One region of the Kitasatospora sp. NPDC001603 genome, then DNA from elsewhere that is predicted to be linked to it. Evidence: riboswitches for the same ligand, from Rfam matches in the RefSeq annotation. Region 1 holds a riboswitch; each other region holds the start of a gene.
What was found. Region 1 has a riboswitch for cyclic di-AMP ahead of ABT263_RS20125 (M23 family metallopeptidase). Riboswitches for the same ligand answer to the same signal wherever they lie in the genome.
Positions count from the first base shown of each region.

Region 1 (9,804 bases):
ACCCGGAGGCCGAGCTGCGGCGGCTCTTCGACCAGCTGGTGCTCTGAGGGCGACCGGTCGGGTGCCCGGGGGCCGTCCGGGGGCCCTTCCGGGGCCGAGCGGTTGACCTGCGGACTTTTGCCCCGGTCAAAGCTTGAGTTGGTGAAGCACTCGGTCGTACGCTGGCCCCATGGGTTCGACAGCGACGACGACCGTACCGACCAACGCCGAGTTGATGGAGGCGTTGGCCGCCGTCGGCGCTGCCTACTTCCAGGACTTCGCGGGAGCCGCGGCCCGGCACGGCCTCTCCTCCTCCCAGGCGAAGGCCCTCGGTGCGGTGCAGGAGCCGGTGCCGATGCGCGCGCTGGCCGGCCGGCTGGGCTGCGACGCCTCCAACGTGACGGGGATCGTCGACCGGCTGGAGTCGCTCGGCCTGGCCAACCGCGAGGCGGCGGCCGGTGACCGGCGGGTCAAGATCGTGGTGATCACCGAGCAGGGCCGCGAGATCCTCGGGCTGATCCGCGGCGAGATGAGCCGTACCCACCAGGCCTTCGAGGCGATGACGGACGAGCAGCGGATCTCGCTGCACTCGATCTGCGCGCAGGTGCTGCCGGTCCTCGCCGGGCGCTCGCCCGGCACGGTGTAGCGGCACAGCGGCACAGCGGCACAGTGGCACAGCGGTACGGCGATCGGCCGGGGCGGGCGCGGGAGGCGGCAGCGCCCGGTCCGCCGCCGCTCGCGCTGACCTCGGCTGTTAGGCTTGCGAAGCGTGAGCGCGAAGCCCCAGATCCCCAATGTCCTGGCCTCCCGGTACGCCTCGGCGACCCTGGCCCAGCTGTGGTCCCCCGAGCACAAGGTGGTCCTTGAGCGCCACCTGTGGCTCGCCGTCCTGAAGGCCCAGCAGGACCTCGGCGTGGAGGTGCCCGCAGGCGCCGTCGCCGACTACGAGCGGGTGATCGACCAGGTCGACCTCGGTTCGATCGCCGCCCGCGAGCGGGTCACCCGGCACGACGTGAAGGCGCGGATCGAGGAGTTCAGCGACCTCGCCGGCCACGAGCAGATCCACAAGGGCATGACCTCCCGGGACCTGACCGAGAACGTCGAGCAGCTGCAGATCCGCCAGTCGCTGGAGCACGTCCGCGACCGCACGGTCGCCGTGCTGGTCCGCCTGGGCCGGCTCGCCGCCCAGCACTCCGAGCTGGTCATGGCCGGCCGGTCGCACAACGTCGCCGCGCAGGCCACCACCCTGGGCAAGCGCTTCGCGACCGTCGCCGACGAGGTGCTGGTCGCCTTCCGCCGGCTGGAGGAGCTGATCGCCCGCTACCCGCTGCGCGGGATCAAGGGCCCGGTCGGCACCGCCCAGGACATGCTCGACCTGCTCGGCGGCGACACCGACAAGCTCGCCGAGCTGGAGCGCCGGGTGGCCGGTCACCTCGGCTTCGACCACGTGCTGACCAGCGTCGGCCAGGTCTACCCGCGCTCGCTGGACTTCGAGGTGCTCACCGCCCTCGTCCAGCTCTCGGCCGGGCCGTCCAGCCTGGCCAAGACGATCCGCCTGATGGCCGGCCACGAGCTGGTCACCGAGGGGTTCAAGGAGGGCCAGGTCGGCTCCTCCGCGATGCCGCACAAGATGAACACCCGCTCCTGCGAGCGCGTCAACGGCCTGGCCGTCATCCTGCGCGGGTACGCCTCGATGACCGCCGAGCTGGGCGGCGACCAGTGGAACGAGGGCGACGTCTCCTGCTCGGTGGTCCGCCGGGTCGCGCTGCCGGACGCCTTCTTCGCCTTCGACGGCCTGCTGGAGACCTTCCTGACCGTCCTCGACGAGTTCGGCGCCTTCCCCGCCGTGATCGAGGCCGAGCTGGACCGCTACCTGCCGTTCCTGGCCACCACCAAGGTGCTGATGGGCGCGGTGCGGGCGGGCGTCGGCCGGGAGACCGGGCACGAGGTCATCAAGGAGCACGCCGTCGCCTCGGCGCTGGCGATGCGGGCCGGCGCGCGGGAGAACGAGCTGCTGGACCGGCTGGCGGCGGACGCGCGGATCCCGCTGGACCGGGCCGGGCTGGACGCGCTGCTGGCCGACCGGCTCTCCTTCACCGGCGCGGCCGGTGCCCAGGTCGCCGAGGTGGTCCGCCAGGTCGAGGCCGTTGCGGCCGCCTACCCCGAGGCCGCCAAGTACGCCCCGGGCGACATCCTCTGACGTTGCCTCAGGCCTTCGTGGGCCCCGCCGCCGATCCGGTGGCGGGGCCTTCGCCGTGTCCGGCGGCGGCATGGCCCGGATCCAGCGGAGGGGCGGTGCCGCAGGCGTAGGTGCAGTCCGGCTCGGCGACCGGGTGGTCCTCGGGGGCCAGCACATTGCCCCGGACGGTGGTGAACGCCGTCACCGCGCCGGTGACCAGCAGCCCGGCGCAGATCAGCATCGCGGTCCGGAAGGCGGAGTCCACCGCGGCCGGCACCCGGTAGGCCTCGCCGCTGAGCCCGGCCAGCGCCGGCAGGGCGGCCACCGCGAGCAGCCCGGCCGCGCGGGCGGCGGCGTTGTTGACGCCGCTGGCGATCCCGGCATGCCGGACCTCCACCGCCGCGAGCACCGTCGCGGTCAGCGGCGCGACCAGCAGGACCATCCCGCAGCCCATCACGGCGGCGGCCGGCAGCACGTCCGTCCAGTACGAGGCGTCGGAGCCGATCCGCAGCATCAGCAGGACCCCCGTCGCGCAGAGCAGCGGCCCCACGGTGAGCGGGAGGCGCGGGCCGATCCGCTTGCCGAGCCGGCCGGCCCGGGCGGACAGCGCGAGCATCAGCACGGTGATCGGCAGCAGGGCTAGCCCGGAGACCAGTGGGGAGAAGCCGGAGACGATCTGCAGCTGGACGACCAGGAGGAAGAAGACGCCGCTGAACGCCGCGTAGACGCAGAGGGTGACCAGGTTCACCGCGGTGAACAGGCGGGAGGAGAAGAGGCCGAGCGGCAGCATCGGCTCCGGGACGCGGCGTTCGACCATCACGAAGGCCGTGCCCAGCAGCAGGCCGGCCGCGCCGGACACCCACACCACGGCCGAGAGCCCGTCGCCCGCCGCGGTCAGCGCGTAGGTGACCGAGCCCAGCGCGAGCGCGGCCAGCGCCGCGCCGAGGACGTCGAACCGGCCGGTCGCGCTCCCGTCCCGGCTCTCCGGGACGTGCCGGGAGGCCACCGCGACCACCAGGGCGGCGAGCGGGACGTTCAACAGGAAGATCCACCGCCAGCCGGGGCCGTCCACCAGCCAGCCGCCGAGGAACGGGCCGATCGCGGCGGACACCCCGCCGAGGCCGGACCAGAGGCCGACCGCTGCCGAGCGGTCGTCAGGGTGGAACACCGCCTGGAGCATCGCCAGCGAGCCGGGGGTGAGCAGCGCCCCGCCGACGCCCTGCACCGCGCGGGCGGCGACCAGCACCTCGATGGTGGGGGCCGCGGCGCAGGCCGCCGAGGCGGCGGCGAACCAGAGCACGCCGATCAGGAAGACGCGGCGCCGGCCGTAGCGGTCACCGAGCGCGCCGCCGAGCAGGATCAGGCCGGCCAGGGTGAGCAGATAGGCGTTGAGCGTCCACTGCAGGGCGGCGAGCGGAGCGCCGAGATCGGTGCCGATCCGGGGCAGTGCGACGTTGACGACGGTGCCGTCGAGCATCGCCATGCTGGAGCCGAGCACCGTCGCCAGTAGTACCCAGCGGCCCTGCGCGGTGCCCAGGCGCAGGGTGCCGGCCTCGGAGGTGGCCACCGCCTGATCGTGCGCCCCGGGAGGCGACGTGACAAGGGTCACCGGGGGTGTGTCGGCGGATGGCTTTCCGTAGGTGATCGCATGCGTACGGACACCGAAATCGGCGGAGCGTCGTGGATCAGTGGCACGCGGTGAATCGATTGTGCACATACTGTGCAGCCGATCATTCGGAGTGTCACGGCCTTCCCGGTAGTGGTTGTCGATTCAAGAGATCGACATTGCTTCGCCCGGGCGGATGAGTTTTAGTTCAGCGACCGCCCGGCATTGGACCGGGTGGCCACCGGGTGGAACGCCTAGTCCTGCCGCTGCCCGGTGGTACGAACCGAACTCTGTACGGCAGGAGCGGGGGACCCAAAGGTAAGTCGCCGGACCGGAATTCACGGTCCGGCTTGGGGTGAAGCCGCGCTATGCGGCCGGGCAACTCCAGCCCGAACCCGACAGCTCACCTCGCAGGCGTCGGAGAGGACAGTTCGCCATGCCCGCACAGGCTCGTCGTATCACCCTGCCCCGCGCCGCCCGCATCGGCATCGCCACCGCCGTGACCGGCGCCGCTTTCGCCCTCCCGCTGGTGACCACCATCAGCGCCCAGGCCCACACCGCCCCGGCCGCCAAGCCCGCGCAGACCTCCACCTGGACCGGCGCCACCAGCGTCGACGCCGCGCCGGCCGCTGCCGCGCAGCCGGCCGCCGAGGCCGCCAAGCCGGCCGCCGCGCCGGCCGAGGAGAGCTACAAGGTCGTCGGCGGGGACACCCTGTCGAAGATCGCCGACGCCAAGCAGGTCGAGGGTGGCTGGAAGGCCCTCTACGACCACAACCGCTCGGTCGTCGGTGCCAACCCGAACCTCATCTTCCCGGGTCAGCAGCTCGCGCTGGGTGCCAAGGCCGCCGCCGCTCCGGCCGCCGCCGAGGCCGCCAAGCCCGCCGCCCCGGCCGCCAAGCCGCAGGTCTCGCAGGACGCGCAGAAGCCGGCCGCCCAGCACGCCGCCCCGAAGCCGGTCCAGGCCGCCAAGCCCGCCGCTCCGGCCGCGAAGCCGGCGGCCCCCGCCGCCAAGCCGGCCGCTCCGGCCGCTCCCGCGGCGCCGGCCGCCGCGGCCAGCACCTCGGGCTTCGTCGCCCCCCTCGCCAACCCGAAGCTCGGCACCGCCTACGGCGTGGCCGGCTCGATGTGGGCCTCCGGTCACCACACCGGTGCCGACTTCGTCGCCTCCACCGGCACCCCGCTGCGCGCCGTCGGCGCCGGCACCGTGGTGAAGGCCGGCAACGGCGGCGCCTACGGCAACGAGGTCGAGATCAAGCTCGCTGACGGCCACTACGCCGAGTACGCGCACCTGTCCTCGATCGGTGTGAAGATCGGTCAGACCGTCACCGCCGGCCAGCAGATCGGCCTCTCGGGTGCCACCGGCAACGTGACCGGCCCGCACCTGCACTTCGAGATCCGCACCGGCTCGGAGTACGGCTCGGACATCGACCCGATCGCCTACCTGCGGGCGCACGGCGTCTCCCTCTGACCTGAGGTCGGACTTCCGCTGGGTGCGGGGCGTACGACCTCCCGGGATGGTCATGTCGGGTGACCGCTCGACCGGGTGATCGCCGCACCGTCAGCGGATCATGGGCGCGGGACACGCCCTGGCCGGCCCGGCTCGCGAATTTCCTTCGCGAGCCGGGCCGGCCTTTTTCGTGCCCTTCTGACAGGCAGGTGCCCCCCCTGCGATCGGGGTTTCCGTCCGGCGTTTCCGAGTGGTCGGCTCCGTCGTGCGGAAGGCCTTTCCGGGAGGCCTTCCTGAGGGGCCTTCCGGGATGTGCCGACGGCCCGTCCGCGGCCGGACGGGCCGTCAATTCTCGGTCGGCGGTCGCGGTGAAAGGAATGAGCCGCCCCGGCGGGGTTCAGGACCGGTGGGCGGGCAGGTCGCTGTCGGCGGCGGTCAGCAACTGGTGCACGCGGTGGCCGAACTCGTCCGCGTCGCGGGCCGGCTCGGGGAAGACCAGGCGGACGTCGCGGTGGCCCCAGGGGTGGTCCAGACGGAGCACCAGGCCGTGCCGGTCGAGGGCCAGCGGGCGGACGTCGGGGTGTCCGACGAGCAGCTCGCGGTCCAGCAGCCGGGTGAGCAGGGCGAGGGCGTCCGGGTGGTCGTCGGCGAGGTGGGTGAGCATCGCCGCCTCGAAGCGCGCCAGCGGGTCGGGCGCGGCCAGGGCGAGGTCGGCGCCGGTGAGGGCGGTGGTGCCGTACGGGGTGGAGAGGACGGCGTGTGCGACGTCCAGCCGCAGGTGGACGCTGAGGCCGTCGTCGGCGAGGTGGGCGAGGTGCAGCCGGCCGGCCAGGGTGAGACGGCCGCGGACGCGGTCGCGGACGGCGACCGGGGCGATGTCGGTGAGGTCCAGGACGACGGCCAGGCCGTCCCGCTCGCGGGTCACGGCGAGGGTGAGCGGCGCGTCGAGCGGTGCGACCAGGCGCAGCCGGGAGCCGTGCACCGAGACCGGGGTGTCCAGGTCGTGGTACTCGCCGCAGGCCCGGATCACCACGGAGGAGGTGGCGCTGAGCAGGCTGCAGACCCGTTCGGCGGCGGTGGGTTCGGGCGCCTCGACGTCGACAGGGCTGGGGCTCATGACGACCTCCGTTTGTTAGGTGAGGCTAACCTAATCACTTCGGTGGGGGAGGGCAAGGTGTGCGCAGGTGGTTCGCGGGTCGTGAGGGAGGGTGCGTGGATCCAAGGGATTGCAGATGGAGATAGCGAGCGCTTGCAAGTATCTGGCGTTCGGTCGTATTGTCGACGCTGGTAGTTGCACACGCAATCTTCTGTACGCTCTGGAAAGCGGTCCCCTCATGCCCCTCGCGCTCCTGGCGCTGGCGATCAGCGCCTTCGGCATCGGCACCACCGAGTTCGTGATCATGGGCCTGCTGCCCGAGGTCGCCGGCGACTTCTCGGTGTCCATCCCCACCGCCGGCCTGCTCATCTCCGGCTACGCACTCGGTGTCGTGATCGGCGGCCCGCTGCTCACCGTCCTCGGCACCCGGATCCCCCGCAAGGGGATGCTGCTGATGCTGATGGGCCTGTTCATCGCCGGCAACCTGGTCTCCGCCGTCGCGCCCGCCTTCGGTCTGCTGCTGGTCGGCCGGGTGCTCGCGGCCTTCGCGCACGGCGCCTTCTTCGGCATCGGCTCGGTGGTCGCCGCCGACCTCGTCGCCCCGCACAAGCGGGCCGGCGCCATCGCCCTGATGTTCACCGGGCTCACCGCCGCCAACGTGCTCGGCGTGCCGATGGGCACCCTGCTCGGCCAGCACTTCGGCTGGCGCTCCACCTTCTACGTGGTCGCGGCGCTCGGCGCGATCGGCTTCGCCGGCATCGCGGCCCTGGTGCCCGTCCAGCCGCGCGCCGAGGACACCCGGCTCGGCCCGGAGCTGGCCGTCTTCCGCAAGCCGCAGATCTGGCTCGCGCTGAGCATGACGGTGCTCGGCTGGGGCGGCATCTTCGCGATGTTCACCTACATCACGCCGATGATGACCGAGATGGCGGGCTTCGCCCCCTCCAGCGTGACCTGGCTGCTCTTCCTGTTCGGCGTCGGCCTGTTCGTCGGCAACCTGCTCGGCGGCTGGTTCGCCGACCGCGCGCTGATGCGGAGCCTGTACGTGATCCTGGCGGTGCTGGCGGTGCTGCTCTTCGCCTTCACCCTCGCCTCGCACAGCAGGGTCGGTGCGATCGTCGCCATTCCGCTGATCGGCGTGTTCGGCTTCGCGACCGTCGCACCGCTGCAGAAGCGGGTGATGGACCAGGCCGCCGGCGCGCCCACGCTGGCCTCGGCCGCCAATATCGCGGCCTTCAACCTGGGCAACGCGCTCGCCGCCTGGCTCGGCGGGCTGGTCATCTCGTCCGGGCTCGGCTACGACGCGCCGAACTGGGTGGGCGGGCTGATGGCCGCCGCCGCCCTCGGGGTCGCGCTGCTCTCCGGCGCGCTGGAGCGGCGGGGGGCCGGCGCCGGTGGCCGGGTCGTGGCGCGCGGTGGAGCGGCCGCCGAGGAGGCGCTCACCGCCGGGCGGTGAGCGCGGAACGCGCGGGGCCCGGACACTCGTCCGGGCCCCGCGCGTCGTGTCGCGGCGGGTCAGCCGATCACGGCTTGCGCGTCTCGGTGGCCGGTCAGCCGATCACGGCCTGCGCGTCGATCTCGACCAGCATCGGCTCCTGTGGCAGCTCGACGAAGATCGTGGTGCGGCAGGGCTTCACGCCGCCCGGCGCGATGTTCTCCTCGATGAACGCGGCGTAGACCTCGTTCATCAGCGGGAAGTCGGCCCGCTTGGTCAGGTAGACGCGGAACATCACCACGTCCTCGATGGTGGCGCCGCCGGCCTCCACGATCGCCTTGACGTTCTCCAGCGTGCGGCGGGTCTGTGCCTTCACGTCGCCGTGGTGCAGGTACTCGCCGGTGGCCGGGTCCTGCGGGCCCTGGCCGGAGACCTGGAGGATGGGGCCCTTGCGGACGCCCTGGGAGAACATCCAGGCCGGGGCGGGGGCGCCGTCGGTGCGGATCTCGGTCTTGTCGCTCTGGTCGCTCATGGGCTTCCTCGGTTGGTGGTGGCGGGTCGGCAGGTCCGGGGCCGGCGGGGCCGGCGGGGCCGGCCGGTTCGGCGGGTCAGCCGGTCTGGGGAGCCTGGGGGTTCTGCCCGCAGTCGGCGGAGACGGCGCGGGCGGTGGCGAGCAGCTGGGGCAGCAGCTCCAGCACCTGTTCGTAGGGGAGGACGACGTCGGGGACGGAGATCGAGGCGGCGGCGACGACGCGTCCGCTGGCGTCCCGGATCGGCGCCGCCACGCAGTTGATGAAGGCCTCGTGCTCGGCGTGGTCCTGCGCCCAGCCCTGGACCGCGACCTTCTCCAGCTCGGCGAGCAGCGCCTCGGGAGTGGTCAGGGTGCGGGCGGTGTGCGGGGTGAAGTCGATGCCGGCCACCACCCGGCGCCGCTCGGGCACCGGCAGGTCGGCGAGCAGCACCTTGGAGACGGCGGCGCTGTGCAGGGCCGCCCGCAGGCCGATCCGCGAGTACATCCTGACCGGGTGGCGCGAGTCGTACTTGTCGATGTAGACGACCTCCCCGCCCTCGTACGCGGCCAGGTGCACGGTCTGGCCGGTGGCGGCGTTCAGCTCGGCCAGGTGCGGCGCGGCGATCCGGCGGACGCCGCGCTGCTCCAGGGCGAGGCCGGAGAGGGCGAAGAGGCCGGCGCCGAGGTGGTAGCGGTAGGCCGGGTCGCGGTAGACGAATCGTTCCTCTTCGAGGCTCTGGAGCAGCCGCAGCACCGTGGTCTTGTGCACGCCGAGCACCTCGGCGAGCTGGTCCAGCGAGCGCTCGCCCTCGCCGAGCTCGGCGAGGATGCGCAGGGCGCGGGTGACGGTCTGGCTCATCGTGCTCCAAGGGCCGGGGAGGCGGCCGGTCGAGGGTCGGTGACACCGCCCCCGGTCACCGGCGCCGCCGTCGCGGACGGGACCGGCCGGGGCGGCGCCGCCGCGGGCAGTACGGGGGACACGATGCCATCCGCGGAGACCCGGGTGGCGGCCCACTCCCGGGGGGAGGCGTTCAGCAGTGCGGCGACCACCGGCTCGGGCGGCAGTTCGGCCTGGTCCCCGTGGGCGGTCAGTGCGCAGGCGGCGCTGAGGTGGCCGAGCCGCAGCCGGCGGCGCTGGTCCAGGCCGCGGACGGTGGCCGCGAGGTAGCCGGCCGCGAAGGCGTCGCCCGCGCCGGTGGCCTCGACCACCTCGACGGCGAGGGCCGGTTCGGTGACGGCCGCGCCGTCCCGCTCCAGCGCGGTGACCGTCCGGGCGGCGTCCTTGACCACCACGGTGGCGGGGGAGGGGAACCGGCGGCGCAGCGCCAGCGGGTCGCCGGTGCCGAAGGCGGCCTCGCCCTCGTCGGCGCCGAGCAGCAGCAGATCGGCCGCGTCCAGCAGCGGGGGCAGGACGGCCGGGTCGCGGTCCAGCCAGAGCGCGGGGCGCCAGTTCAGGTCGAAGCTGGTCAGCCGGCCGGGGCGGCGGTCGGCGAGCAGGGCGCGCAGCAGGGCCAGGCAGTCGTCGGACAGGGCCGCGGTGATGCCGGACAGGTG
Region 1 covers NZ_JBEPAA010000030.1:56,974-66,777, reverse strand. The annotation lists gene ABT263_RS20145 (DUF3037 domain-containing protein) at 1-47, shown strand, start outside; gene ABT263_RS20140 (MarR family winged helix-turn-helix transcriptional regulator) at 170-625, shown strand; gene purB (adenylosuccinate lyase) at 749-2,179, shown strand; gene ABT263_RS20130 (MFS transporter) at 2,187-3,725, opposite strand; cyclic di-AMP (ydaO/yuaA leader) riboswitch at 4,036-4,196, shown strand; gene ABT263_RS20125 (M23 family metallopeptidase) at 4,201-5,232, shown strand; gene ABT263_RS20120 (DUF2470 domain-containing protein) at 5,609-6,328, opposite strand; gene ABT263_RS20115 (MFS transporter) at 6,546-7,760, shown strand; gene ABT263_RS20110 (RidA family protein) at 7,855-8,271, opposite strand; gene ABT263_RS20105 (IclR family transcriptional regulator) at 8,348-9,109, opposite strand; gene ABT263_RS20100 (sugar kinase) at 9,106-9,804, opposite strand, start outside.

Region 2 (9,804 bases), on a different contig from region 1:
CCGGCTCCAGCGGCAAGTCCGGCGCCCCCACCGGCGGCCACAACATCTCGGTCTACGCGGGCGCCGACAAGGCCCACAAGGCCGCCGCGGAGAAGTTCGCCGCCTTCATGACCTCGGCCGAGAGCCAGGCCTTCATCGCGCACAAGAACTCCACCCTGCCGACCCGCGCCGACGCCTTCACCCCCGAGGTCAAGGCCGACCCCGGCATCGCCGGCTTCCAGGCCGTGCTGGACAGTGCCCGGCCGCGCCCCGAACTGCCGGAGTACAGCTCGCTGTTCGCCTCGCTCGGCACCAACCTCGGCAAGGTGGTCCAGGGCACCGGCACCCAGGACGGCCTGAACACCGTCGCCACCGACTACGCCAAGCTCCTCCCGGGCTTCGCCAAGTAGTCACCCGGCCGTCCGGCCCGCCGCCACCTCCCGGCGGGCCGGACGGCCAGACCCTTAGCAGCAGTCGCCGAAGCGAGGCGGCGGACCTCCTCCGAGAAGGTGTCGAACAATGTCAGTCGCCGTGCAGGGCGCCACCGGCCAGGGCAGCCGGGAGCGCGATCCGCGTCCGGGCCTGATGGAGCGCCTCAAGCGCTCGTACGCCAAGCACTGGTACGCCTACGCGATGATCGCGCCGGTCGTGCTGGTGCTGGGCGGGCTGGTGCTCTACCCGCTCGCCGAGGGCATCTGGCTCACCCTCACCGACGCCAACAGCCTCAATGCCGCCCGCACGATCGGCGTCAACGAGATCCCGGCCAGCTACCACTTCGTCGGCTTCGACAACTACGCCGACATTCTCTGGGGCCCGGGCTCGTACGACCGCTTCTGGTCGCACTTCGTCTGGACCATCGCCTGGACGGCGCTCTGCGTCTGCCTGCACTACACCATCGGCCTCGGCCTCGCCCTGCTGCTCAACCAGAAGCTGCGCGGCCGTGCCGTCTACCGGATGCTGCTGATCCTGCCCTGGGCGGTGCCGACCTTCGTCACCGTCTTCTCCTGGCGCCTGATGCTCGCCGACGGCGGCGCCGTCAACGGCCTGCTCTCCGCCCTCCACCTGCCCGAGCCCGGCTGGCTGGACGACCCGGTGGCGCAGAAGGCGGCCGCGGTCCTGGTCAACACCTGGGTCGGCGTGCCGTTCATGATGATCTCGCTGCTCGGCGGCCTGCAGTCGATCCCGGCCGAGCTGTACGAGGCCGCCGAGATGGACGGCGCCACCGCCTGGCAGCGGTTCCGCCACGTCACCCTGCCCGGGCTGCGCACCGTCTCCTCGACCGTGGTGCTGCTCGGAGTGATCTGGACGTTCAACCAGTTCGCCGTCATCTTCCTGCTGTTCGGCGGCAACGGCGCGCCTGACGCCCAGCTGCTGGTCACCTGGGCCTACCGGCTCGGCTTCGGCCAGCAGCCCCGGGACTACGCGCAGTCCGCCGCGTACGGCGTGATCCTGCTGTCCATCCTCATCGTCTTCACCTCCTTCTACCGACGCTGGCTCGCCCGCAACGAGCAGGCCAACGGCTGACGCCGACCGGTAACCAAGCGACCCACGAAGGCAGGTAACCCCGATGAGCACCACCACCGAACGACCCACCGTCCTCGTCGCCCCGGCGGCGGCGGCCGCCAAGCCGGTCAGGACCCGTCGCCGCGGCGAGTCCGGCCCGCTCGGCAAGGCGCTGGCCCACGGCGCCCTGATCCTGGCCAGCCTGATCGCGCTGTTCCCGGTGGTCTGGATCCTCTACGTCTCGCTCGGCCCGGACAAGACCGACTACCTCCACCCCGGCGAGATCATCGACAAGATGACCCTGTCGAACTACCACACGGTGCTGTTCGACACCGACTTCTTCACCTGGTTCGGCAACGCGTTCCTGGTCTCCGGGGTGACCACGGTGTTCGGCGTGCTGATCGCCGCCACCACCGGCTACGCCGTCTCCCGGATGCGCTTCCCCGGGCACAAGCCGCTGATGTGGTCGCTGCTGGTCACCCAGATGTTCCCGATCGCGGTACTGATCGTGCCGATGTACACGATCCTGTCCGAACTCGGCCTGCTGGACAGCTACCTCGGTCTGATCCTGGTCTACTCGACCACCACCGTGCCGTACTGCGCCTGGCTGCTGAAGGGCTACTTCGACACCATCCCGGTGGAGATCGACGAGGCCGGCCGGGTCGACGGGCTCACCCCGATCGGCACCTTCTGGCGGCTGGTCCTGCCGCTCGCCCGGCCGGGTCTCGCGGTGGCCGCGTTCTACTCCTTCCTGACCGCCTGGGCCGAGGTGGCCTTCGCCTCCACCTTCATGCTCAGCTCCGACAAGTACACCCTGGCCGTCGGCCTGCAGACCTTCGTCAGCGAACACGACGCCCAGTGGAACCTGATGGCGGCGACCGCGGTCCTGATCGCGATCCCGTCCTCGGTCCTCTTCTACCTGGTGCAGCGTCACCTGGTCACCGGCCTGACCGCCGGCGCCTCCAAGTCCTGACCTGCCGCTCTCTAGTCCCAAGGGATACCGTCCATGACCCAGAACCTGGCCGACACCTCCCGGCCCGCCGCCGACGCCACCGCTCACGAGGCAAGCACCGGCGCGTCCAGAGGCTGGTGGCGGGATGCGGTCATCTACCAGGTGTACCCGCGCAGTTTCGCCGACTCCAACGGTGACGGCATGGGCGACCTGCCGGGCATCCGCAGCCGTCTGCCCTACCTGCGCGACCTCGGCGTGGACGCCGTCTGGCTCTCGCCGTTCTACGCCTCCCCGCAGGCCGACGCCGGCTACGACGTGGCCGACTACCGCGCGGTGGACCCGATGTTCGGCACCCTGCTGGACGCCGACGCGCTGATCCGCGACGCGCACGGGCTGGGCCTGCGGATCATCGTGGACCTCGTCCCCAACCACTCCTCCGACCGGCACGAGTGGTTCCAGCGCGCCCTGCGCGAGGGCCCGTCCTCCCCGCTGCGCGAGCGCTACCACTTCCGCCCCGGCAAGGGCGAGAACGGCGAGCTGCCGCCCAACGACTGGGAGTCCATCTTCGGCGGCCCGGCCTGGACCCGCACCGAGAACCCCGACGGCACCCCCGGTGACTGGTACCTGCACCTGTTCGCGCCCGAGCAGCCCGACTTCAACTGGGAGAACGGGGCCGTCGCCGACGAGTTCCGCTCGATCCTGCGGTTCTGGCTGGACATGGGCGTCGACGGCTTCCGGATCGACGTCGCCCACGGCCTGGTCAAGGCCCCCGGCCTGCCCGACATCGGCGGCGGCGACCAGCTGAGGCTGCTCGGCAACGACGTCATGCCGTTCTTCGACCAGGACGGCGTGCACGAGATCTACCGCAGCTGGCGGAAGATCCTCGACGAGTACCCGGGGCAGCGGATCGGCGTCGCCGAGGCGTGGACCCCGACCGTCGAGCGCACCGCCAACTACGTGCGCCCCGACGAGCTGCACCAGGCCTTCAACTTCCAGTACCTGGGCACCTCCTGGGACGCCGCCGAGCTGCGCTCGGTGATCGACCTGTCGCTCGACTCGATGCGCCCGGTCGACGCCCCCGCCACCTGGGTGCTCTCGAACCACGACGTCACCCGGCACAGCACCCGGTTCGCCAACCCGCCGGGCCTGGGCACCCAGATCCGCACCCCCGGCGACCGCGCGCTCGGCCTGCGCCGGGCCCGCGCCGCCACCCTGCTGATGCTCGCGCTGCCCGGCTCGGCGTACGTCTACCAGGGCGAGGAGCTCGGCCTGCCGGACGTCACCGACCTGCCCGACGAGGTCCGCCAGGACCCGTCCTTCTTCCGCAAGGCCGGCCAGGACGGCTACCGCGACGGCTGCCGGGTGCCGATCCCGTGGTCCGGCACCGAGGCCCCGTACGGCTTCGGCCCGACCCCCGGCGGCCCCAGCTGGCTGCCGCAGCCGGCCGAGTGGGCCGGGCTCAGCGTCGAGGCGCAGACCGGTGACCCGACGTCGACCCTGGAGCTCTACCGCAGCGCGCTGGCCATCCGCCGGGAGCAGTCCGGGCTGGGCGCCGGCACCGGGGTCGAGTGGCTGGCGAGCCCCGAGGGCACCCTGGTCTTCCGCCGCGGCTCCTTCGTCTGCACGGTGAACACCACCGCCGAGCCGGTGCGGATACCCGTGCCGGGCCGGCTGCTGCTGTCCTCCGCGGACGCCGCGCCGGAGGCCGCCGGCGCCGGCGGCGAAGCGGTTCTCGGACCGGACAGCACCGACTGGTGGGCGGTCTGACGTGGTTGCAATAGGCTCTGGGACCGTGACTACGGCGCGACTATCAGACATCGCGGCGCAGGCGGGGGTCAGCGAAGCCACCGTCTCCCGCGTACTCAACGGCAAGGCGAACGTTTCCGCCGCCACCCGGCAGACCGTGCTGGCGGCGCTGGACGTGCTCGGCTACGAGCGGCCGACCAGGCTGCGCCAGCGCAGTGCGGGACTGATCGGGCTGATCACCCCGGAACTGAGCAACCCGATCTTCCCCGCGCTGGCCCAGGTGATCGAGCAGGTGCTGAGCCGGCACGGGTACACCCCGGTGCTCTGCACCCAGACGCCCGGCGGCTCCACCGAGGACGAACTGGTGGAGATGCTGGTCGACCGGGGCGTGGCGGGCATCGTGTTCGTCTCCGGCCTGCACGCGGACACCACCGCCGACCACGACCGGTACGCCCGGCTGACCGGCCGGCAGGTGCCGTTCGTCCTGATCAACGGCTTCAGCGAGAAGATCGACGCGCCGTTCATCTCGCCGGACGACCGGGCCGCGATGTGGATGGCCGTCCAGCACCTGGCCGAGCTCGGCCACGAGCGGATCGGCCTCGCGGTCGGGCAGAAGCGGTACGTCCCGGTGCTGCGGAAGATCGAGGGCTTCACGGCGGCCCTGCGGGAGGTCCTCGGCCGGACCGAGGAGCAGGCCCGGGAGCTCGTCCACCACACGCTGTTCAGCGTGGAGGGCGGGCACGCGGCGGCCGGCGCACTGCTCGACAAGGGCTGTACGGCGATCGTCTGCGGCAGCGACATGATGGCGCTCGGCGCGATCCGCGCGGTGCGCCAGCGGGGGCTGTCCGTGCCGCAGGACGTCTCGGTGGTCGGGTTCGACGACTCGCCGCTGATAGCTTTCACCGAGCCGCCGCTGACCACCATCCGCCAGCCGGTCGAGGCGATGGCCACCGCCGCCGTCGACGCCCTGCTGGAGGAGGTCGGCGCGAACGCCGCCCAGCGCGGTGAGTTCATGTTCCAGCCGGAGCTGGTGATGCGCGGTTCCACGGGCGCCTGCGCCCGCTGAGACGACGACCGGGGCCCCGGAGGACGATCCAGTCCTCCGGGGCCCCGTCCTGTCCGCCCTCAGCCCTCCTGCGCGGTCGGGCGCTGCTGCCCGGTCCGCTGCCCGTCGGCGGCCTCGCCGGTCCGGCTCTCGGTGCGCCGCCCCCGGGCGAGGTAGTCGCGCAGGATCAGCTCCACCGCGTCCTGCGGGTTCCTGGTGCCGGAGAGCATCATCGCGTCGATCGCGAGATTGGCGTCGAGCGTGACGGTGACCTGGGCCATGTGACTCCTCCTCGGGTGCGGAGCAGCAGCATGCCCGCCCGGGCCGAGGTTTGGCCATGCCCGGGCCCGCGCCGTCCCGCGCGCGGGCGTGCCGGAGCCCCCGGGGAGGAGCGACCAGACTCTCCCCGGGGGCTGCGGCGGACGGCGCGGACCGCGTGCGGACCGCGCGCGGGATCAGACCCGGCCGGCGAAGTCCGGGGCCCAGTTGGCGATGGTCTGGGTCCGCACGCCCACGCTCGGGTTGGCGGCCTCGACGTACTTGCCGTCGCCGATGTAGAGCGCGACGTGGTAGACGCCCGAGTCCTGGCCGTTGTTGGACCAGAACAGCAGGTCGCCGGCCTTGAGGGCGTCCAGCGAGACGTGGGTGCTGGCGGCGGCCTGGTCGGCGGCGACCCGCGGGACGGAGACGCCCGCGGCGCGCAGCGCGGCCTGGGTCAGGCCGGAGCAGTCCCAACCGCCGTTGCCGGTACCGCCGTAGACGTAGGCCTGGCCGACCTTCGACTGGGCGAAGGAGACCGCGGCGGCCATGCTGCCGGTGGCGGCCTGGGCCGGCGCCTCGGCCGACGCCTGGGCGGCGGGCTTGGCGGCCGGAGCCTGGGTCTGCGCGGCCGGCTTGGTGGCGGTCGCGGTGGAGCCGTCGGCCTTGCCGGTGGCGCCCGAGGAGCGGTTGAACCAGTCGAAGCCCTGGCCGGACTCGTCCGAGGCCCGGGTCTTCGCGCGGTCGCCCAGGCTCAGGTGCTGGCCCGGGTAGATGACGTGCGGGCCGTCGCCGAGGGTGCCGCGGTTGAGCTCGTAGAGCCGCTCCCAGCCGCCCTGGACGTTGTTCTTGTCGGCGATCGAGGAGAGCCAGTCGCCCGCGACCACGGTGTAGTCGGAGGAGGCCTGCGTGTCCTGGCGGTACTGCTGCCAGTTCCGGCCCTGCGACTGCTGGGCGGAGTCGGCGGCGGCCGGGGTCTCGGCGGCCTTCGGGGCGGCCTTGGGCGCGGCCGGCTTGGCGGCGGGGGCGGGGGTCTGCGCCGGGGCCGGGGCGGCCTTCGGGGCGGCCGGCTTGGCGGCGGTCGCGGTGTCGACGGCGGCCGGGGTGCCGCCCTTGGTCAGACCGGCCTGGACGGAGCAGACGGGCCAGGCGCCGGGGCCCTGGACGGCGAGCACCTTCTCGGCGACCGCGATCTGCTGGTCCTTGGTGGCGAGGTCGGCACGCGCGGCGTAGCTGGTGCCGCCGAACGCCGCCCAGGTGGAGTTGGTGAACTGGAGGCCGCCGTAGAAGCCGTTGCCGGTGTTGATGCTCCAGTTGCCGGTGCTCTCGCACTGGGCGACCTTGTCCCAGGTGGCGACCGAGGCGGCCGAGGCGGAGCCGGCGGTGAGGCAGGGGATGGTGAGGCCGATACCGACGACGCCGAGGGTGGCGATCGCTCGGCGGGTGCGGCCGGACAGGCGGGTGCCGTTGGTGGGCAGCATGGTGACGCGGTCCTCTCCCACGCCTGCGAGGTGAGCTGTCGGATTCGGGCTGGAGTTGCCCGGCCGCGCTGTGGACGCGGCTTCACCCCTAGCCCCGAACCGGTACGAACCGGTCCCGGGCGACTTACCTGTGGTTCCCCCGCTCCTGCCGTGGTGCGTTCTGCGCTGCCAGCGCACCCGACGGCAGGACTCGGCGTTGCGGGTGGGCTGGGTCCGTGTGGCCACGAACGGGGAGCACGTTAAGCAGACTTAAGTTCAAACCGCAAACATGTGTGACGGCCATCACAGTTTATGAAGAGCGTGCTAAATGGCTGTCCACCATGATCAGAAATGACCGATTTCGAGCAACGCCCGTCGGAGTAACGGCAACTGCCTATGCTTCAGGGCATCAGGACCGACGCGGCCGTCTGGGGGGAGGGCTTCGCAGCGATGGTCATGGACGAGGGTCCGGAGGCCGGTGCGCCGGCCGAGCGGCCGCGTGGAACGCACCGCCGGGCAAAACACCGCAGAGCGGACATCCCGCCGGCCGAGCCCCGAACTCCCCTGCCCCGGCGGACGATGCTGCGCTGGCTCGCCGTCGGCACGGTCTTCGCGGCGGTCGGCGGCGAGGAGGCACTGCGGCGCTCCCTGGACGGCCGCTCCTCGCCCGTCGCCGCCGCGGAGGGCTCCGCCACGGGGCCGGGAGCGGACCCGGCCGCGGGGCACGGGCACGGCGCCGCGTCGCCCCCCGGGACGCCCGGGGGTGCCACCGAGGGCGCCCCCGCCGGGGGCACGGCCGCGCCCGGGCAGCCCACCGCCGGAGCCGCCCCCGCACCCACCCCCGACCAGGGCGGCCGCCCCTGGTCGGACCCGGCCGGCTGGGGCGGCCGGGTCCCCGGACCGCAGAGTGCCGTCCGGATCACCGACCGGGTGCTGCTCGACGCCGACGCCGCGATCGGCTCGCTGCTGGTCGAGCCGGGCGGTGCGCTCACCTTCGCCGCCGACCGCAGCCTCACCCTCGCCGCCGCGGGCAACGTCGAGATCCGCGGCACCCTCGCGCTCGCCCCCGAGGGCGCCGCCGTGCACACCGTGCGCTTCCCCGCCGTCGACGAGCGGCGCTTCCGGGGGGACGGCATGAAGGTGGTCGACACCGACGTCGGCCTCTGGGTCACCGGCGCCGGGTACCTGCGGCTGGACGGCGCGGCCAAGACCGCCTGGGTGCGCGCCGACCGGGCACTCGCGGCGGGCGACACCACCGTCAGCCTGGCCGCGCCGCCCACCGGTTGGCTGCCCGGCGACGAACTGGCCGTCACCCCGACCGGCCCGCCGGGCGAGGACGGCTTCTCCACCCGTTACGACCTCGCCGTCGTCCGGTCCGTCAGCGGATCCACCGTCACCCTGGAGGCGCCGCTGACGTACGCGCACCCCCGGGTGGCCGCCGGAGGGGGCGTCACGGTCGGCGCCGAGGTGCTCAACCTGACCCGCAGCGTGCGGATCGAGGGCACCGCCGAGGGCCGCGCCCACGTCCACCTCACCACCTCCCGCCGGGCCGACCTGCGGCACGCGGCGCTGCGCTGGGTCGGCCCGCGCACCGACACCGCGGAGTCCTGGAAGGGCCCGGACGGCAGCGCCCCGGTGACCGCCCCGGTGCTGGGCCGGTACGGGCTGCACTTCCACATGCTGGGCGACACCACCCGGGGCACCGTCGTCGAGGGCCTGGTGGTCCGCGACGCGGGGAGCCACGCCTTCGTCCCGCACGCCAGCCACGGCATCACCTTCCGCAGCTGCATCAGCCACGACACCTGGGAGGACGCCTACTGGTGGGACGGCCCGCCGGACACCCGCACCCCGCAGCAGCCCTCCGACGACATCGTCTACGAGTCCTGCGTCGCCTCCCGCACGCGGCTGGAGCCCAACCCGCGGGCCTACCGGCTGACCGGCTTCAACCTCGGCGCCGGCACCGGCGGCAAGGCGCTGGACTGCGTGGCCGTCGGCGTCCAGGGGGCCGACGGTGCCTCCGGCTTCGAGTGGCCGGAGAACAGCGAGGGGGTCTGGACGTTCCAGCGCTGCCTGGCCCACAACAACCTGCGGGACGGCATCTTCGTCTGGCTGAACGCCCAGCAGCACCACGTGGTCACCGAGTTCGCGGCCTACCACAACGGCGGGTGGGGCATCGAGCACGGCGCCTACCTCAACGACTTCGACTACACCGCGAGCGTGCTGTACGGCAACGGCGGCGGGGGAGTGGCGCTGCACTCGCTCGGCCGGGACAAGGGGACCCTCTTCGACGGCCTGCTGATCGACGCCGCCGGGCAGAGCGACTACGGCGTCTCCACCGCGCGCCACGAACTCGCCGGGGAGGCGGTCACCTTCAGCCGCAGCCGGTTCACCGGCCACCGCCGGGCCGGGATCGCCTTCCGGGCCACCCCGGACGGCAGGCCGGACGACATCCTCGTCCTGGACTGCGAGTTCGACGGCAACGAGCTCTGGGTGGACCCGGAGTCCGCGCCGCCGAAGAACATCCTGCTGCGCCGGGCGGGGCAGACCGAGGTGCTGCAGGTGCGCAAGGCGGACGGTGGCGGCGGGTGGTCGCCGTGGAACGCCACCGGCGTGCCGGTGGCCGCCTTCGCCGCGCAGTCCCGGCCGGTGCAGCTGCCGGCGCTGCGGCTCAAGGACGCGGCGGCGGCCACCGGCCGGGTGGGCGGGCGGACCTGAGGCCCGCCGGGGCCCGCACCGACGCGCCGCGGACCGGTACGGCGCGGGCCCGTACGGAGAGGGCCGGTGCGGCGGGGACACGGACGGCGGGGGGTACGGCGAGGGCCCGGAGCGGGTGCGCTCCGGGCCCTTCGGCGTTCGTGGTC
Region 2 covers NZ_JBEPAA010000096.1:15,051-24,854, reverse strand. The annotation lists gene ABT263_RS34680 (extracellular solute-binding protein) at 1-389, shown strand, start outside; gene ABT263_RS34675 (carbohydrate ABC transporter permease) at 499-1,503, shown strand; gene ABT263_RS34670 (sugar ABC transporter permease) at 1,547-2,455, shown strand; gene ABT263_RS34665 (glycoside hydrolase family 13 protein) at 2,489-4,201, shown strand; gene ABT263_RS34660 (LacI family DNA-binding transcriptional regulator) at 4,227-5,246, shown strand; gene ABT263_RS34655 (hypothetical protein) at 5,306-5,506, opposite strand; gene ABT263_RS34650 (transglycosylase family protein) at 5,681-6,985, opposite strand; cyclic di-AMP (ydaO/yuaA leader) riboswitch at 6,972-7,096, opposite strand; gene ABT263_RS34645 (hypothetical protein) at 7,523-9,658, shown strand.
Region 2: linked by a shared signal. The riboswitch ahead of ABT263_RS34650 (transglycosylase family protein) and the one ahead of ABT263_RS20125 (M23 family metallopeptidase) in region 1 are both predicted to bind cyclic di-AMP.

Region 3 (9,804 bases), on a different contig from region 1:
CCAGCGCGACCGTGGTGGTGGTCTTGCCCGGCCGCCCGGTGAGGTCGTCGATGCCGCTGCTGGCGGCCGTCATGGTCTCCTCGGTGCGCAGCGGCGTGATCTCGCTCAGTGCGCCGACCAGGGTGGTCTTGCCGACCCCGAACGGGCCGGTGACCAGGATCTTCACGGCGCCCTGGACGGACGGCGGCAGGTACTGGGGCTCCGGCGCCGAGGGCTCGGCGGTGCGCGGGTCAGCGGAGTTGGCGGAGGCCAACGAGCACCTCTTCCAGGAGGGTTGCGGGCAGGCGTTCGGCCTGCGGGACGGGCGGGAGCACCTGGACGGCGCCGAGGTCCCAGAGGTCGCCGACCAGCACCTTGACGACGCCGAGCGGCAGCCCGAGGTAGGCGGCCACCTCGGCGACCGACAGCAGGCTGCGGCAGAGGTCCAGGATGCGCTGGTGCTCGCGGTTGAGCAGGGCGTCCTCGGGGAGGTCGGGCCGGTCGGGTAAGGCGCTGACCAGGCTCTCGACGGCGAGCGCGGACCGGGTGGACCGGCTGCGGCCGCCGGTGATCACATAGGGCCGGACCGGCCCGTTCACCGCCGGCCCCCCGCCGCGTGATCGACGCGCGGCGGGCTGGTGAGGTGGCTGCCGATCCGCTCGACGAGGACCTGCATCTGGTAGGCGACCAGGCCGGCGTCGACCGCCTCGCCGGTCACCACGGCCAGGTGGGCCCCGGCCCCGGCGGCGACCACGAAGAGGTAGCCGCCGCCGTACTCGATGACGATCTGGCGGGTGGCGCTGCCGTGGCCGCCGAAGCCCTGGGCGACGCCGCGGGCCAGCGACTGCAGGCCCGAGCAGGCGGCGGCGAGCCGCTCGGCGTCCTCGCGCAGGATGCCCGCGCTGCGGCCGATCTCCAGGCCGTCGTTGGACACCACGACGGCGTGCTGGACCTCGGGGACGGAGATGATGTCGGCGAGCAGCCAGCCGAGATCAGGGGTGGTGGTCATGGAACTCTCCGAAGCGCTGGGGGAGCTGGGGGGAAGCGGGCAGGGAACGGTGGGGCTGGGCCTGCGTCCGGGCGGCCGACCGGCCGTCGGCGGTGCCGGCCTGGAACATCGCCATGAACGCCCGGGCATCCTGCGCCGACCGGTAGGGCGGGGCGGGCGCCGGCGGGGGAGCGGCCGGCGAGGCGTGGCGGTTGGAGCGGTCGCGCCGGTGGCTCCGGCGGGGCAGCGGCGGCGGAGCGGCGGGGCCGGCCGGCGGGGTCTCCACCAGGGGGTGTGCGGTGGTCCGCGGATGTCCGCCCGGGTAGGGGGAGGCCGGGTTCCGGTGGGGGTCGGCCGGGAACGCCGGGTCGTCGGGGCCGAGGCCCGGGACGGTCGGCGGGAGCGGCTCGGTGAGCAGCGCGTTCGGCAGCAGCACCACGACCCGGACCCCGCCGTACGGGGAGGGCGCCGAACTGAGGGTGACCCGGAACCCGTACTGCTCGGCGAGCCGGCCGACCGCGGCCAGGCCCAGCTGCGGCACCTCGCCGAGGCGGGACACCTCCAGCGAGGTGCCGCCGGCCAGCGCGGAGGCCGCCTTGGCGACGGCCGGCTCGGGCATCCCGACGCCGCCGTCGTCGATCTCGACGACGGCGCCGTTGTGGACGGGCATCAGCGTGACGAACACCTGGGTGCTGGGCGGTGAGTAGCGGGTGGCGTTGTCCAGCAGCTCGGCCACGGCGTGGATGAGCGCCTCGGCGGCGGCGCCGACCACGGCGGTCTCGATCCGGCTGCGGACCACCACCCGCTGGAAGGGCAGGATGCGCGACTGGGCACCGCGCACCACGTCCTCCAGCGAGACCGGTTCGGGCCAGTGCCGCCCGGCCCGGGCGCCGCACAGGACGGCCAGGGTCTGGGCGAGGCGGGCCTGTTGGGCGGCGGCGTGGTCGGCCTTGAGCAGGCCCTCCAGCAGCGCCGGGTCGTCGTGGGTGCGCTCCATCTCGTCGAGCAGGGCCTGCTGGTCGTGGGCCATCACGAGGATCCGGCGGGCCACGCTGAGGAAGGCCCGCTGGGTGGAGGCGTTGAGTTCCTGCTCCTGTTGGACGGCCGCCAGTTCGCTGCCCCGGCGGGCGAGTTCGACGGCGAGCTGGTCCTGGAGGCGGGCGTTCTCGCGCTGCTGCCGGTCGGCCCGGCGGCGCTGGGTGACGGAGACGGCGCGGTAGCGGGCGGCGGCCACGAGGGCGAGGGCGGCGAGAACGCCGGTTGCCGTTGCACACCACTGAGTCATCGTCACGCCGCGAATTCTAGGGTGATGATCCTACGAAGGTGTGAACGGATCTCGCCAAGTGACCGGATCTCGTCAATATCCCGTCCATACGACGTCAATCCGACCTGCTTCCGGCCCGGCCGCGCCCCGCCCGGGGCCGCTCCCCCGGCGCCGCCGGAGGCTCACTGAACCGGCGAACTCCGGTGCAGCAACAGCAGAGCGACGTCGTCCGGCCGGGAGCGGCGCTCGGTCACGTTGAGGGTGAGCAGGTCGGCGAGGCGCTCCAGGGCGGCGGCCGGGCCGAGGCGGACCGGACCGGCCTGCCGGGCCCACAGCTCCAGCCCGCCGAGCATCCGCTGCACCGACTCGTCGTAGTCCTCCTCGCGGTCCTCGACCAGGCCGTCCGTGTAGACCAGCAGCGTCTCGCCGACCGCCAGGTGCCCGACCGTCAGGTGGTACGGCTGCCCCGGGTCCACGCCCAGCGGCGGGCCGCCCGGTAGGTCCAGCTCGACGGCCGCGGCGTCCGGCGCGATCCGGACCGGCGAGGGGTGACCGGCCCGGGCCGCCCGGACCGTCCCGTCGGCGGGGTCGAGGGTGAGGTAGAGGCAGGTGGCGAAGAGGTCGGTGTCGAGTTCGGACAGCAGCCGGCTGGTCCGGGCCAGGGTGGCGGCCGGGTCGTGGCCGTCGGTGGCGTACGCGCGCAGACCGCTGCGCAGCTGGCCCATCACGGCGGTGGCCTCGGCGTTGTGGCCCTGGACGTCGCCGATCACCAGGCCGATCCGGCCGTCCGGCAGCCGCAGCAGGTCGTACCAGTCGCCGCCGATCTGCATGCCCTCGGTGCTGGGCAGGTAGCGCGCGGCGCTGGCGATCCCGGGCAGCCGGGGCAGGGTGCGCGGCAGCATGGCGCGCTGCAGTTCGGTGGCCCGGTGGTGGTGGGTGTCGTAGAGCCGGGCGCGCTCCAGGGACTGCGCCAGGATGCCGGCGAAGGCGGAGTAGAGGGTTCGGTCCTCGCGGCCGAAGACCCGTTCGGTGGAGAAGGTGATCAGGCAGGAGCCGACCTGCCGCCCGGAGGCGACCAGTGGCAGCACCGCCCAGGACGCCGGGGTCAGTGGCCCGCCGCCGCCCGGCCGGGTGGTGGCGGGCTCGCTGAACAGCGGGGCGGAGCGGGCCAGCGAGTGCTGCATCACGCCCTCGGAGAGGTCGGCCAGCCGGGTCAGCTCGGTCCGGCGCGGGCCGCCGTACACGGTGTGCGAGACGGGCAGCAGCCGGCCCTCGTCGACCAGGTCGAGCACGATGCTGGCGGCGCCGAAGGCCGGCCGGGCGACGTCGGTCACCGCGGTGGTCACGTCCCGGACGGTGACCGCGCGGGACAGCGCGCGGGTGAGCGCCAGCAGCAGCGCCGAGCGGGCGCCGGCCGCCGGGGCGCCGCCGCCCGCTCCGCCGCCGGCCGCCTCCTCCGCGGGGGCGCCCGCGCGGTCCCGGTCGGCCAGCAGCCCGGCGACCCGGACCGGCCGGCGGTGCACGTCCAGCATCACCTCGCCGGTCTCCTCGATCCGGATCACACCGCCGTCGCGGCGCGGCACCCGGTACTCGATCCGGTACGGGCCGCCGGTGGCGAGCGCCTCGGCGAGGGCGGCCTGGACGTCCGGGAGGTCCTCGGGGTGGACCAGCCCGTCCAGGTCGGGTGCGGTGGGCGGGCCGCCGGGCGGCACGGGGCGGTCGACCAGCCGGTAGGCGGTGGCGTCCCAGAAGGTCTCGCCGGTCACCAGATCGCGCTCGAAGGCGCCGTGCCCGGCGGACCGGACGGCGAGCGAGAGCATCGGGTGGGCCAGTGCGGCGGCCCGCCCGTCCGTACCGGCCTCGCCGCCGGGCCCCGGGTGGGCCGTCCCGGCCGGGCGGGCCCCCGCCCGCGCGCTGTCGAGCAGATGGGCGAGCCGGTGGGCGCAGGCGTCGCCGAGCGTCTCCAGCACGTCCAGATCGCGGCGGGGGACGGTGCCCCGGTGGGCGAGGGCGAGGGCGAGCACGCCGATCGGCCGTTCGTCGACGATCATCGGCAGGGCGATCAGCGCGACCATTCCGGTGCCCATGCCGGCATTGCGGTGGGGATAGTCGACGCTGGTGCGCTCCGGACTGAGCAGGTACGGGCGGCGCAGTCGCAGGGCCATCGCGGCGGGCAGCTCGCTCGCCGGATCGATGACGCCGTAGCGCTCGTGGACCCAGTCGGGCAGGCCGTGCGAGGCGGTGAGCCGGAGCATTCCGGCGCTGTCCAGCAGGTAGAGCGCGGAGCCCTCACCGGTGATCCAGCCCGGGCCCTCGGCGAGCACGGTCCCGAGGAGTTCGGCGGCGGTGGTGCAGCCGAGCAGTAACCGGACACAGCGCATCGCGCTGCGCGCGGTGGGGCTGCTGCGCGGGGCCCGGCTCTCGTCCTCGGAGGGGGGAAGCCACGGTGAGGTCAGGTCCATGGGGTTTCCCGGCCTTTCCGTCGCCTTGTCGGGCACCCAATTCTTCATACCTCATTTCCGATGCCGGTGAAGGGTGACCCGGACGGCGCACCGGTGCCGGGGTGCGGACGCCGGGCGTGCCCTGCCCGGCCGCTCCGACCGGGTGGTCCGCCGTGGTCCGGCCGGCCCGCCGCGCGGGGTGCGCCGGGTGCGGCGCCCGGCCGGGCGAACTCACGGAGCCCGGGCGCGCGGTGGGGGCGGGGTTCAGGCCCCGGGCCAGTTCCGGAGGCCGCCGGTGAGGAGGGTGATCAGGCGGTCCTGGGTGTCGGAGAGGTTCTCGGCGAGCTGGAACCCGCCGCCGATCGACAGCGAGGCGAAGCCGTGGGCGACCGAGCGGACGGTCCGGGCGGCGTGGACGGCCTCGGAGCCCTCCAGCCCGTAGCCGCGGAGCACCGCGAGGATCACCGCGACCAGCCGGCCGCCCGCCCTGGCCAGGTCGTCGTCCGGCTGCGGGGCCTGCGGCAGCGCGGCGTACCGGTGCGGGTACTCGGTGGCGTAGCCGTGGTAGGCCCGCAGGACGGCGGCGACGGCGTCGTCCCCGCCGCGGCCGACGGCGGCCTCGGCGAGCCGGTCGGCGAGTTCCTCGGTGACCCGGACGGCGATCAGCCGGCGCAGCTCGGCGAGTCCGCCGGTGACGTGCTTGTACAGCGAGGGGGTGGCCACCTGGGCCCGTCCGGCGACGGCGGCCAGGGTGAGGGCCTCGGGGCCCTGTTCGTCGATGAGGGCGAGGGCGTGGTCGACGACCTGCTCGGGGGTCAGTCCGACTCGGGGCATGGTGCGGTCTCCGTGGGCGAGGTAGCGGGCGGGCTCAGGCCGGCGCGGCGAGGTAGCGGGCGGGCTCGGGCCGGCTCGGCGAGGAAGGGGCGGGCTCAGGCCGGCGCGGCGAGGTAGCGGGCGGGCTCGGGCCGGCTCGGCGAGGAAGGGGCGGGCTCGGGCCGGCTCGGCGAGGAAGGGGCGGGCTCAGGCCAGCTCGGCGAGGAAGGGCAGCAGGGCGTCGGCGGTGGCCTGCGGCCGGTCGGCCATCGGGTAGTGCCCGGAGCCCTCGATCATCACCTTGCGGCCGTTCAGCGCGGTGGCCTGCCGGTCGGCGACCAGCTCGGGGTCGGGGAAGTCGGGGTCCTTGGTGCCCATCAGGACCAGCGCCGGGCAGCTCACGGCGGCGGTCCAGCCGTTCGGCGCGGAGTCCCCGCGCACGTAGCCCCGGGTGGCCTGCTTGCGGCCCGGCGTGCGCATCGCGGCGACCAGTCCGTCCACGTAGGCGTCGAAGTCGGCCGGCTTGGGACCGGGGTACGCCATCTTGCGGTGGTAGAGGCCCCAGAACGCGGGCGAGTGCACCAGCAGGACGCCCATCACGCCGAACATCGCGCGCTGCAGCGCGTTCGGCGGCGGGTTCTCGACGAAGGCGTCCACCAGGACGATCCCGGCCACCCGCTCCGGCGCGTCCCCGGCCACCTTGACCACCGTCGCACCGGCGTAGGAGTTGCCGACCAGCGTGGCGCGGTCGATGCCGAGGTGGTCCAGCAGGGCGAGGACGTCGGTGGCGATCGCGGCCGGCGTGTAGTCGTCCCAGGCGATCGAGGACTCGCCGAACCCGCGCAGGTCTAGGGTGATCACCCGGTGGCCCGCGGCCACCAGCAGCGGGCGCAGGTGCCGGTACGCGGCACGGCTGTCGAGCATCCCGGGGAGCAGGACGAGGGGGGCGCCGTCGCCCTGCTCGGTGTCGTCGAAGGCCAGCCGGCCGCCGGGGAGGTCGAGGTACTGGGTGCTGGGGGTGAAGGTGCCGGGCATGGGGGCCTCCTCGGTCCGCGGGGACGGGCTGTCGGCGTTGCGCCGATAGCCATAAAGCTAAGGCTAATAGCCTTAGCCGTCAAGCCCTCGACCCGGCCGGACCCCGGGGTGGCCCCGGTGCCGCGGCTCAGACCCCCTCCACCTTGAACGGGTCGTGCTCGGCGAGCAGCTTCTCCAGCCGCGCCTGGTCCACCCGGGTGACGATCTCGTTGGTCTCCTGCCGGTCCCGGATCACCTTGGCCAGGGTGAAGGCGGAGGTGACGGTGTAGAGCAGGCCGACCGCGAGGAAGGCGCGGGTCCAGCCGCCGACCGGCAGATAGGCGATGCCGACGGCGAGGGCGCTGCCGGAGAGGGCGAAGGAGAGGACGGCCTGGAGGTGGTACGCGGCCGTGGTGCGTGACTGCATCGGTGCGTTCATGGCGCCAGGATGGCCGCGCCGGGAGCGCCGCACATGAGTAGGAGTACTCAAGTGGGGGGCCGTTCGTTGACGTCCCCTCACGTTCGGTAGTGTCAGGTGCCGTCGATCCGCCCAAATCGCCCATCAGGTCACGTACCGTCCGGGTAGTATCCGGCTGTCCCGAACGGACGGCTTGGAATCAGAGGCTCCTAGGATTAACGTTTGATAACGCAGCGCGGTTCGTAACGCCGTACCCAGACGGCACCGTGCGCCGTCGCCTAATCCCGCCGGCCGGCCTCCGGGCAGGCCAGGGAGCCGGGGAACCATGTTCCTTGGGGTGAATCGGCCGGGCCCAGGCCCAGCCGTAGGAGACCTTCCTGCTCCGAACCCGTCAGCTAACCCGGTAGGCGCGAAGGAAGGAAAGGAGCGCGCCTCCGTGGCGTCGTCGCACTCTCCGGCACACCTGCCCGGCTCCCCCGCCGGCACCCAGCTGCTCGACCACCCCTGGCCGCCCGCCCACCCGGGCGAGTTCGGCGGGTCCGGCGTCGAGACCGGGCCGCAGGCCCCCGACAGCAACCGGCACCGGATGCCCCGTCAGACCCGCGGCACCGCCCCGCTGCTCGGCGTCACCGCCGTGGCCGCCACCCTCGGTGCGACCGGCTTCGCCTCCGCCACCCCGGCCGCCGCCCCCGCCGTCGAGGTCCCGGACGAGACCCCGGTCGCGCTCGCCGCGGACCCGGGCCTCGCGCTCGCCGCCCGGATCCAGCAGCAGGCGGACAGCCAGCGCACCGCCGCCGAGGAGGGCGCCCGCCTGCAGGCCGCCAAGGAGGCCGAGGTCAAGCGCGCGGCCCAGCAGCAGGAGGCCAAGCGGGCCGCGGAGGAGGCCGAGAAGGCCAAGCTCGCCGCCATCGAGCTGCCGGTGCGCGACTACCACCTCTCGGCCCACTACGGCCAGAGCGCCTCCTACTGGGCCCACCTGCACACCGGCCTGGACTTCGCCGCCGACACCGGCACCCCGGTCTACGCGGTCGGCCAGGGCACCATCACCTCGGCCGGCTGGGCCGGGTCGTACGGCTACCGGATCGTCGAGACGCTGCCCGACGGCACCGAGATCTGGTACTGCCACCTCTCCTCGATCATCAAGGGCTCCGGCAAGGTCGTCCCCGGCCAGCAGCTCGGCAAGGTGGGGGCCACCGGCAACGTCACCGGCCCGCACCTGCACCTGGAGGTCCGCCCCGGCGGCGGTGCCCCGGTCGACCCGGAGAGCTGGTTCGAGCAGCGCGGCGTGACGCCCTGACCGGCGTCGCCTTCTGACAGCCCGCCGCGGTGCCCCGGTCGTCGTCACGACGGCCGGGGCACCGTCGCGTCTCAGGCCCCGGCGGCCGCGCCGGCCCCGCCCGGCCGGTCGGCGGACCCGTGCCCGTGCCCGTCCCCGGGCGCGTAGCCGTACTCGTCCCCGGGCTCGTCGTCCCCGTACTCCCCGGCGTCCTCCGCCTCGCCGGGTGCCCCGGGCAGCTGCGCCAGGTACGCGTCGATCTCCTCCTGGCCCGGCTCCGGGGCCAGCTCCGGGAACTCCTCCACCAGCAGCCGCGGCAGCCCCGGCACCGTCCACTCGCCGAAGAGGTCCAGCGCGGCCTCGACGGCGGCCTCCTCGAACGCCCCGAAGTCCCCGGCCAGCTCGTCGGGCATCGGCCGGCCCTGCGCGGTGAGCTCCTCCAGGTTGCGGTAGCTGCGCCGCATCAGCCCCTGCTCCAGCAGCCGCCGGGCACCGTCGGTGGCCATCCCGACGCTGAGCGGCCGGGCGCCGTCCCAGCCCCCGTCGTCCACCGGGTCCAGCGCGCCCGTCGCCTCCAGCCGCTCGTAGGCGGCCGCCCGGTCCTCCGGCGCCAGCTCCCGGAACGCCTCCAGCCAGGCCCGGACCGCCGCCCCGTCGGCCGGGTCCACCCCGTCCGCCCGCAGCAGCAGCGTGTACAGCCGGGGCCAGGTCACCAGGTCGGCGCGGCGCAGCAGCCCGGCGGCCACCTCGCCCTGCCACTCGGCCTCCGCGTGCAGCCGCTCCTGCCGCTTGGCGTTCAGCCGCTTCGCCGCCCGCTGGTGGTCGATCAGCAGCCGCACCGCGGCGCCGTACGCCAGCGGGTCCTGCTCCGGCTCGGGCTGGACGTACAGGTAGAGCCGCTCGTACAGCAGTTGTTCCACGGCGTCCGAGGTCAGCTCCGGCCAGCCGTCACGCATCCTGCCCTCACCCAGCTCCAGCAGCGCCAGCACCGCCCGCACCGGCGCCTCGGCCACCGGCGGGTGGCCGTGCGCCTGCGCCCAGGCGAGCAGTTCGGCGGCTTTGGTGCGCGGGGCGAGCCGCAGGTCTTCTTCTTCCATGTCACGTAAGGTAACCGGAAAGCCCGGGTAGGGTCGGCAGGCATGGTCCCCGTCCGACTCACCGGCCCCCGCCTGGCCATCCGCGAGTTCCACCACAGCGCCGCCGACGTCGACGCCCTGTACGCGGTGTTCGGCGACCGGGAGGCCACCCGCTACCTCCCGTTCGAGCCGCGTGACCGCGAGGACTGCGCCGACCAGATCGAGCAGTACCTGGAGGAGGCGCAGCAGGACGAGCGGACGGTCTACCGGCTGGCCGTCATCCGCCGCGCCGACGCGGACGCCCCGTCCCGCGCCGTCCCGATCGGGAACGCCGCCCTCACGCTCGGCGGCCACCGCAGCGCCGACCTCGGCTACGCGCTGCGCCCGGACACCTGGGGCAACGGCTACGCGGGCGAGATCACCGGGCTGCTCTGCGACTTCGCCTTCGGCCCGCTCGGGCTGCACCGGCTGGTCGCCCGGGTGGACGTGGAGAACACGGCCTCGGTCCGGGTGCTCATCCGGGCCGGCTTCCGCC
Region 3 covers NZ_JBEPAA010000023.1:23,021-32,824, reverse strand. The annotation lists gene ABT263_RS16845 (GTP-binding protein) at 1-253, opposite strand, end outside; gene ABT263_RS16840 (DUF742 domain-containing protein) at 231-578, opposite strand; gene ABT263_RS16835 (roadblock/LC7 domain-containing protein) at 575-988, opposite strand; gene ABT263_RS16830 (sensor histidine kinase) at 972-2,252, opposite strand; gene ABT263_RS16825 (SpoIIE family protein phosphatase) at 2,414-4,693, opposite strand; gene ABT263_RS16820 (TetR/AcrR family transcriptional regulator) at 4,937-5,506, opposite strand; gene ABT263_RS16815 (alpha/beta fold hydrolase) at 5,693-6,520, opposite strand; gene ABT263_RS16810 (YiaA/YiaB family inner membrane protein) at 6,648-6,938, opposite strand; cyclic di-AMP (ydaO/yuaA leader) riboswitch at 7,183-7,341, shown strand; gene ABT263_RS16805 (M23 family metallopeptidase) at 7,354-8,214, shown strand; gene ABT263_RS16800 (hypothetical protein) at 8,286-9,290, opposite strand; gene ABT263_RS16795 (GNAT family N-acetyltransferase) at 9,333-9,804, shown strand, end outside.
Region 3: linked by a shared signal. The riboswitch ahead of ABT263_RS16805 (M23 family metallopeptidase) and the one ahead of ABT263_RS20125 (M23 family metallopeptidase) in region 1 are both predicted to bind cyclic di-AMP.